Regions from separate parts of the Burkholderia torrens genome, predicted to be linked through region 1. Evidence: riboswitches for the same ligand, from Rfam matches in the RefSeq annotation. Region 1 holds a riboswitch; the other holds the start of a gene.
What was found. Region 1 has a riboswitch for FMN ahead of ribB (3,4-dihydroxy-2-butanone-4-phosphate synthase). Riboswitches for the same ligand answer to the same signal wherever they lie in the genome.

Region 1 (4,419 bases):
ATGGCCGTGTTCGCGAAGACGAGCCACCTGCCGGTCGCGGCCGCCGTCACCGTATTCGTCTGGGGGATCGCCGCGTTCGCGACGGTGCCGCCGCTGCAGGCGCGCGTGGTCGAGAAGGCCGCGAGCGCGCCGCATCTCGCGTCGACACTGAACATCGGCGCGTTCAACGTCGGCAACGCGGGCGGCGCATGGCTCGGCGGCCTTGCGCTGGAACACGGCTTCGCGCTCGACGCGCTGCCGTGGGTCGCCGTCGCGGTGACGTTCGCGGCGCTCGTCGTCACGTGGCTCGCGATGCGGCTCGACGCGCGCGGCCCGGCACGCGGCGCGGCGCCGGCGGCGCAGTGAGCGAGCGGCGCGAAGGTGACGCGATAGCGGCAGGAAAAGGTTCGCGAGAAACGCATTCCTCCGCGATGCTGATAACGGTGTGAAGATAACTTCGTTTGCCCGTACCGGGCCGGGTGATAGCGTCTCGATACGCGCCAACGACCGGCGCAACCCGATTCCGATTCCGGCTTACCCCTACGCAGGGCCGTGCAGCGGCCCGGAGGCAATGCTATGTCTTCATCCCTGGCGCTCGTGCGCGACGTGTCTTCCTTCGAGTCCGGCAATGCGGCCGACCTGCGCGGCGCGTCCGCGTCGCTCGACGTCCTCGAGCAGGTCGTCGGCGTGAACCTCGCGCGCTTGCGCGCCGAGCGGCAGCTGTCGCTCGATGCGCTCGCGCGGCTGTCCGGCGTGTCGCGCGCGATGCTCGCGCAGATCGAATCGGCGCGCAGCGTGCCGTCGATCAAGGTGCTCTGCAAGATCGCCGCGGCACTGAAGGTGTCGGTCGCGGCGTTCCTGCGCCGCCATGCGGTGAACGGCTTCGAGCACCTGGCGGCCGAACGCGCATCGCGCGTCGTCAGTTCGAACGGCCGTTTCTCGGCGCGCGCGCTGTATCCGGAAGGCGAGCCGGCCGCGGCCGAATTCCACGAGCTGCGGATCGCGCCGCTGCATACGGAGCCCGGTGCGCACCGGGCGCCAGGCACGACGATCAACCTCGTCGTCAGCGAAGGCACGCTCGAAGTCAGCGTGCACGACCGCCGCCAGTTGCTCGCGACCGGCGACGCGATCGTGTTCGACGCCGACCAGCCGTACAGCCTGCGCAACCCGGGCGACAGCGAAGCGCGCGCGTTCCGTGTGACGGTGAGCCCCGAGGTGCCGCCGCGCTGGCTCGTGCCCGACGCGGCGCACGCGGCCGTCAACTGATCGTGCAGGCCGCCGGAGCGGCTGCGACCCCGATTGTCGGGGGATCGCGGCCTCGTCCGCCGGCCGTTTGGACGATGCCGTTAGACGGGGTCGTCAGTAAGGTTTTACGCTGCGCGTCGCGCGCGGCTGCTGTATGCTTGGCCCGCCGATGACGGGGCGTTCCCGTCCGGCAATCAGTGCGTCTTCAGGGCGGGGCGAAATTCCCCACCGGCGGTAGGCTGGCGTAAGCCGGCGAGCCCGCGAGCGCCCGCGCATCCGCGCGGGGTCAGCAGATCTGGTCGAATGCCAGAGCCGACGGTCACAGTCCGGATGAGAGAAGATGTGCAGATAGTCATGTCCGTCAGGGCCGCTTCGCGCTGCATGCGAAGCGGGTTGTCGTTCTGTCTGTTTGCAATGCCCTGAAACGTTTTTCGCCCACATCGTATTTGCGAGGAGCGTTTCACATGTCCTTGATGTCCGTTTCGTCGGCGCCCGCCGACGCCTTTGCCGATCTCCCGCTGCTGGATTCCGAACCGGTGCCGCCGCGCATCGCCGCTGCGCTCGACGCGATGCGCGCAGGCCGTGCGGTCGTGCTGCAGGATGACCACGACCGCGAGAACGAAGCCGACCTGATCGTCGCCGCCGAGCGCATCACGCCCGAGACGATGGCGCTGCTGATCCGCGAATGCAGCGGCATCGTCTGCCTGTGCCTGACCGACGACACGGTGCGCGCGCTCGAACTGCCGCCGATGGTGCAGACCAACGAAAGCCGCAACGGCACCGCGTTCACGGTGTCGATCGAAGCGCGTGAAGGCGTGCATACCGGTGTGTCGGCGGCCGATCGCGTGACGACGATCCGCGCGGCGATCGCGGAAGGCGCGAAGCCGCACGACATCGTGCGCCCCGGCCACGTGTTTCCGCTGCGTGCGCAACCGGGCGGCGTGCTCGCGCGCCGCGGTCACACCGAAGGCACGGTCGACCTGTCGATCCTCGCGGGCCTGAAGCCGGCCGGCGTGCTGTGCGAGCTGATGAATCCGGACGGCACGATGACGCGCGGCGACGACGTCGAGCGTTTCGCGCAACGCCACGGGCTGCCGATGCTGACGATCGCGGAGCTCGTCGAATTCCGCGAGGCGCTGGCGGCCGCGCGCGAACGCTGCTGCGAACCGGCCTGAGCGACGGGAAGGCGGGTGCGTTCGTGCACCCGTCGGGGGCCGGATCGACCCGATCCGGCCGGCATGAACATCAGGACTGCACGTCGCCGAATTCGCCGCGCAGGCCGGCTTCGACGAGCGCCGGCAGTTCGTCCATCTTGCGCATGATCCGCGTGATGCCCATCGCGCGCAGCGCGTCCGCGTAGTTGTCGGGAATGTGGCTCGCGCCGACGAACGCGATCGTCTTCATCCCGGCCGCCCGTGCGGCATTCAACCCCGATACGCTGTCCTCGACGACGATGCAGCGCTCCGGCGCGACACCGAGCGTCTGCGCCGCGTGCAAGTAGACGTCGGGGTAGGGTTTCGGCCGCGCCACCTGCTCGGAACTGAACACGCGCTCGCCGAAAATCTCGGTGAGCGACGCGCGCTTCAGCGAATTGCGCACGCGCACGAGCCGGCTGTTCGACACCACGGCCGCCGGCAGCGTGACCTTCAGCAGCGCGTCGCGCACGCCGGAGATCGGCGCGAGCGATTGCGCGAGCGCGATCTCGATGTTGTGCTCGATGGTCTCGATGAAGTTCGCGGGCATCTCGATCCCGAAGCGGGATTCGATGCCGGTGAGGAAGCGCGACGTCTGCTGGCCGAATGCCGACTTCGCGGCGGCTTCGAAATCGAGGTTCGGGAACGTGGCGGACAGCGTTTCAAGCAGCACGCGGTCGGCAATGACTTCGCTGTCGACGAGCACGCCGTCGCAGTCGCAGATGAGGTGATCGAGCATGGTGATGAAAATGCGGTAGACCGGCGACGCCGATCAATTCGCCATCATACGTGCTTTCACGGGCACGCCGCGTGACGTTTCGGCAAATTTGCCCGATACGGGCGTGCGGGTGCCACATGTCGTGCCGCCGAGGCACCGATCGCCCGATGGCGGCCGCCCGGGTGACCGGGCCGCCGCAGTTTGTCGCGTCACAGCGCGATCACGCGCCCCGTTTTCCACGACGTCATCGCGGCTTCGGCCAGCTCGAGCGCGGCGAGCCCGTCGTCGATCGTCGTCCTGACCGGTGTGCCGTCGCGCAGCGCGTCGACGAAGTGCGCGATCTCGGCCGCGTATGCATGCCGGTAGCGCTCGAGGAAGAACGGCTCCGGCACGTCGGTCGCGATGCTGCCGGCGAGCCACGCGCTCACCTCGGTAGGCCGCACGTTGCCGGCCTGCAGCATCCCGTGGCTGCCGAGCAGCTCGAAGCGCTGGTCGTAGCCGTAGGCCGCGCGTCGCGACGTGTTGATCTGGCACAGCATCCCGCGCTGCGTGCGGATCGTCACGGCGGTCGAATCGATGTCGCCGGCTTCGTGCACGGCGGGGTCGGTCAGGCAACTGCCGGTCGCGTGCAGCGTCTGCGCCTCGTCGCCGAGGATCCAGCGGAACACGTCGAAGTCGTGGATCAGCATGTCCTTGAAGATGCCGCCCGAGCTGCGGAGATAGTCGGCCGGCGGCGCGCCCGGGTCGCGGCTCGTGACGACCAGCATTTCCGGCGCACCGATTTCGCCGCGCTCGACGCGTGCCTTCAGCGCCGCGAACGTCGGGTCGAAGCGGCGCTGGAAGCCGATCATGCAGGTCACGCCGGTGCGCCGCACGACGTCCGCGCATGCGCGCGCGCGTTCGACGGTCAGGTCGACCGGCTTCTCGCAGAACACGGCCTTGGCCGCGTTCGCGGCCGCGACGATCAGGTCCGCGTGCGTGTCGGTGCTCGACGCGATCACGACGGCCTGCACCGACGCGTCGCCGAGTGCGCGCTCGATGTCGGCGACCTGCGCGCCGTGCGCGTGCGCGAGCGCCTCGGCCGACGGCGCATGCCGGTCGATCACGTACCTGAGCTTCGCGCCCAGATGGCGCGCGAGATTCGCCGCGTGGATCTTGCCGATCCTGCCCGCGCCGAACAAGGCGAATTCGATCATTCCGTTCTCCTGTTGATCTGGTTTTGTCGGCACGCCGCGTGTGCCGGCAGCGTGTCCTGGTGATGTATCAGCGATCCGCCAGTTCACC
Region 2 (4,419 bases), on a different replicon from region 1:
GAAGCAACGGCTGCCGATCCTCGCACTCGGCTTCGACGACGATCCGTGGGCGAACCCGGCTGCGATCGGCCTGCTGGTAAGCTATCTGACCCGCGCGAAGGTCGAACGCCGCCAGATCGATCCGCACGCGGCGGGCAGCGGCCCGGTCGGGCACATGGGCTTCTTTCGCAGCCGGCCCGGCACCGTGCTGTGGCCCGATGTCGCCGACTGGCTCGCGCAGGCACTCGACACGCCACGCACCGCGGGCCGCCCCTCCCTTTCCATTGCAGCCGGGAACCCAGCTTGAGCGAAGACCGACGACTGTTTTTCATGTTGAACATCGGCCAGCGGCGCGTGCAGCGCTGGATCGACCGCAGGGCCGAAACCGAGACGCGCGCGAGCGCCGCGCAGGCCGGCGCGCTGTTCTGTCTCGCGAAGCAGGATGGCGCGCTGATCGGCGAAGTCGGCGCCGCGCTGCAGCTCGCGCCGTCCGCGATGACGGGCCTCGCCGACCGGATGGCGAAAGCCGGCCTCATCACGCGTCATGCCGATTCCGACGACGGCCGCGCAACGCGGCTGTACCTCACCGATGAAGGCCACGCGGCGCTCAAGCGCGCACGCGTGCTGCTGCGCGAACTGAACGGCAAGCTGTGCGACGGGTTTTCCGACGACGAACTCGATGTCGTCGCGCGCTGGTTGCACGCGTTGCAGGACCGGTTCCCGGCGGAGCGCTGAACGGCACGTCGCCCGCCGCGACCGACTCGCGCCGGCATCAATCGAAAGCGATTGCGATTCGTGTTTTCGATTCGATTTTCATGTCGTCGCGACGGCAAAATTTGCGTTGCCGACACACGCCGCCGGCAACGCTTTCCGGCTACCGACTGTTACAAAAAACTGCCTGTCGCGCGGCATTCGAATCACCTACATTGCAATCCACTTCGACACATTCGTCGCATGCCCGGACTGGCCTTCCCGTCGGGTCGACATCGCAGACACACCCGACAAGCAATCAGAATGAAGAGGAGTCTTAACCGACGTGCTGGCGGGTTCCAGCGCACGCGGATTGCGATCGCTGAAGCGGCATCCTGAACGACACGCAGCAACGCGCGCGGCACGATTCGCCGCGCCCCGGCTCGCGTGGCCGCCTCGTGCCGTGCCTTCGCAGCCGCACGTCAACGAGGAGCAGTCCATGCGACGCACGATCGTGTCCCCTTCGCTTGTCACCCGCCTGTCCGCCGCGATGGCAATGGCCGCCGCTGCCGCGGCGCACGCCGAGCCTGTCGTCGTGTCCGGCCCGAGCCCATTCGCCGCGTGCACCATCGGCGGCCCCGGCACCAACTACGTGAATGCCGAAGTGGAACCATGGCTCGCGGTCAACCCGGCGAACCCTACGAACATGATCGGCGTGTGGCAGCAGGACCGCTGGTCGAACGGCGGCGCGCACGGGCTCGTCGCCGGCTACACGTTCGACGGCGGCGCGACCTGGGCGCGCACGCCGCAGCCGTTCAGCGCGTGCGCGCCGGGCGGGCTGAAATACGAGCGCGCGTCCGATCCGTGGGTGTCGTTCGGGCCGGACGGCACCGCGTATTCGGTGTCGATCTCGTTCAACCAGTCGAACAACAGCAACGCGGTGGCCGCGTCGGTCTCGACCGACGGCGGACAAACCTGGAGCAGCCCGGCCGTGCTGATCGCGAACGACGAACCGACGACGCAGTTCTTCAACGACAAGGAATCGGTGACGGCGAACCCCGTGAAGGCCGGTACCGCCTACGCGGTCTGGGATCGTCTCGAACTGCCGAACGGCAACCCGTACGCGAACCTGCACACGAAGGCGTACCGCGGGCCGACGCTGTTCTCGAAGACGGCCGATGGCGGCAAGACGTGGAGCACCCCGAAAGTCATCGTCGACGTGCCTTCGCGCCAGCAGACGATCGGCAACCAGATCGTCGTCGATCCGAAGAGCGGCACGCTCTACGATTTCTTCGACCTGATCCAGCCGCCGTTCAGCAAGGCGGCCGGCAAGGTCGCGTTCATCAAGTCGACCGACGACGGCGCGACGTGGACGAAACCGCAGGTGATCGCGGGGCTGCAGACGGTCGGCGTCACCGATCCGAACACCGGCGAACCGGTACGCACCGGCGACATCATTCCGGAACCCGCGATCGATCCCGCATCGGGGCAGCTCTACGTGGTGTGGCAGGACAGCCGCTTCAACGGCGGCAAGTACGACGAGATTGCGGTATCGACGTCGAAGGATGGCGGCGCGACATGGAGCACGCCGCAGCAATTGAACACGCCGACCGGGCGCCCCGCGTTCAATCCGTCGGTGCGCGTCGACAACACGGGCGCCGTGATGGTCACCTACTACGACTTCCGTGACCTGCTGGCCGGCAACACGACGACGCTGCCGACCGGCTTCTGGCGCAAGATCTCGCACGACGGCGGCACGACGTTCGCCGACGAGCGGCGCGTCGGCGGCCCGTTCGACATGAAACTCGCGCCCAACGCCGAAGGGTTCTTCATCGGCGACTACCAGGGGCTCGACGTGCTCCCGTCATCGTCGTTCCACCCGTTCTTCGTGCAGACCAGCGCGGGCAACCTGACGAACCGCACGGACGTGTTCTTCGCACCGTAAGGCGACGCCGGCCGCCATGCCGCCGCGCGACACCCTGCGTCGCGCGGCGGCATGCGCACCGCAATGCGTCAAGCAGCCTGCGGAATCGCGGCGACCACGGATTCCGCCTTCAGCGCGGCGACCTTGCCGATCGTATCGACGCATGCATGCGCAAGTTCCGCGCCCTTCACGAGGAAGTGCTCGTGGAAGTAGGCGACATGCTCGGCGCCGTGGAAATGATGCGGCGTCAGCACAGCCGACAGCACCACCACGCCGGTTTCGAGCTGCACCTGCATGAGACCGGAAATCACCGCCTGCGCGACGAAGTCATGGCGATAGATGCCGCCGTCGACCACCAGGCCGGCGCACGCGATGGCCGCGTACTTGCCGGTGTTTGCGAGCAGCTTGGCATGCAGCGGAATCTCGAAGGCGCCTGCCACTTCAAAGAAATCGCAATCCGCCCGGCTCAGGTTCGCGTTGGCGAGCCCGTCGACGAACGCGTTTCGGCACTGGTCGACGATCTCCTTGTGCCAGCACGACTGGACGAAGGCGATACGCGGCGCGGCAGTTTGGGAGGGGGAAGCAAGTTGGGTCATCGATGGGTCCTGTGTGAGTTGAATGGGCGCACAGGGACAAGCCGCGTACCTTGCGTACGCAACGAACCCCGCTCTCTCTCATCCGGACTTTGACCGTCGGCCCCGGAATCGAACCGGGTCTGCTGACCTTGCCGTGCACATGCGTGCCGGCAAGCGCTCGCGGGCTACGCGCAATTGCGCGATTACCGCCGGTGGGGAATTTCACCCCGCCCTGAGAACGTTCGCGGCACATCGGCCGCGCCGGAAATCTATCACAGTCTCGTCGTGTTGGTGCTTCAACGTCGCCGCTCGCGTCATGCGCCCGACGCGCCCCCGGTCGTTTCCCGCACTCCCCCCTCCGCTCCAGCCGCCGTTTTCACCGATCCGACAGAAACCCGACGGGAACCTCCCGGCCGGCTTGGAATTTGAAATGATATAACATATCATTTCGGGTGCTCGTTCGCCTGACGCCGTTCCACCGTGGGTGGCCGAGTCTCGCCGAGCGATGTTCCAGCGGGTCACTGCGCGTCAGTGACGCAACAATATATCGTATCAAAACGTGATCCGCATCGCTCGTTATCCGATCCGATTCCAACCGATTCACCGACCATGCGCGACCTCCCTCGTTTACCGCTTCGCCCGCTCTCGCCCCTTTCGCTGATGCTGCTCGCCGCCGTCGCCCATGCGCAGACCGATACCCCCGCGTCGTCGAACCCGCCACTGCCCACCACCTCGCTCGCACCGATCTTCGTGACCGCTAACCCGCTCGGCGACACCGAGCTGATCGCGCCGACCGTGCAGCTCTCCGGCGATGCGCTGACGCGCCGCCAGGCCGATTCGCTCGGCGAAACGCTCAACGGGCTGCCCGGCGTGTCGACCACGACCTACGGGCCGATGGTCGGCCGCCCGATCATCCGCGGGATGGACGGCGACCGGATCCGGCTGCTGCAGAACGGCGTCGCGGCCTACGACGCGTCGTCGCTGTCGTATGACCATGCGGTGCCGCAGGATCCGCTGTCGATCGAGCGCGTCGAGATCGTGCGCGGCCCGGCCGCGCTGCTGTACGGAGGCAACGCGGTGGGCGGCGTGGTCAACACGATCGACAACCGGATTCCGCGCGAAGCGATCGAAGGCGTGACGGGCGCGCTCGACGCGCGCTACGGCGGCGCGAATTCCGTGCGCGCGGGTGCCGCGCAGGTCGAAGGCGGCAACGGCCGCTTCGCATTCCACGTCGACGCGTTCGACCGCGAA

Region 2: it holds a riboswitch for FMN, as region 1 does, so the genes downstream of both, AC5LXX_RS23060 (6,7-dimethyl-8-ribityllumazine synthase) here and ribB (3,4-dihydroxy-2-butanone-4-phosphate synthase) in region 1, are expected to answer to the same signal.

The regions. Positions count from the first base shown of each region.
Region 1 is NZ_OZ480211.1:2,989,689-2,994,107, reverse strand. It holds gene AC5LXX_RS13880 (MFS transporter) at 1-345, shown strand, start outside; gene AC5LXX_RS13875 (helix-turn-helix domain-containing protein) at 556-1,245, shown strand; FMN riboswitch at 1,422-1,570, shown strand; gene ribB (3,4-dihydroxy-2-butanone-4-phosphate synthase) at 1,689-2,399, shown strand; gene AC5LXX_RS13865 (HAD family hydrolase) at 2,470-3,156, opposite strand; gene iolG (inositol 2-dehydrogenase) at 3,345-4,331, opposite strand; gene AC5LXX_RS13855 (TIM barrel protein) at 4,399-4,419, opposite strand, start outside.
Region 2 is NZ_OZ480212.1:1,508,100-1,512,518, reverse strand. It holds gene AC5LXX_RS23075 (alpha/beta hydrolase family protein) at 1-286, shown strand, start outside; gene AC5LXX_RS23070 (MarR family winged helix-turn-helix transcriptional regulator) at 283-714, shown strand; gene AC5LXX_RS23065 (sialidase family protein) at 1,169-2,614, shown strand; gene AC5LXX_RS23060 (6,7-dimethyl-8-ribityllumazine synthase) at 2,683-3,189, opposite strand; FMN riboswitch at 3,256-3,412, opposite strand; gene AC5LXX_RS23055 (TonB-dependent receptor) at 3,778-4,419, shown strand, end outside.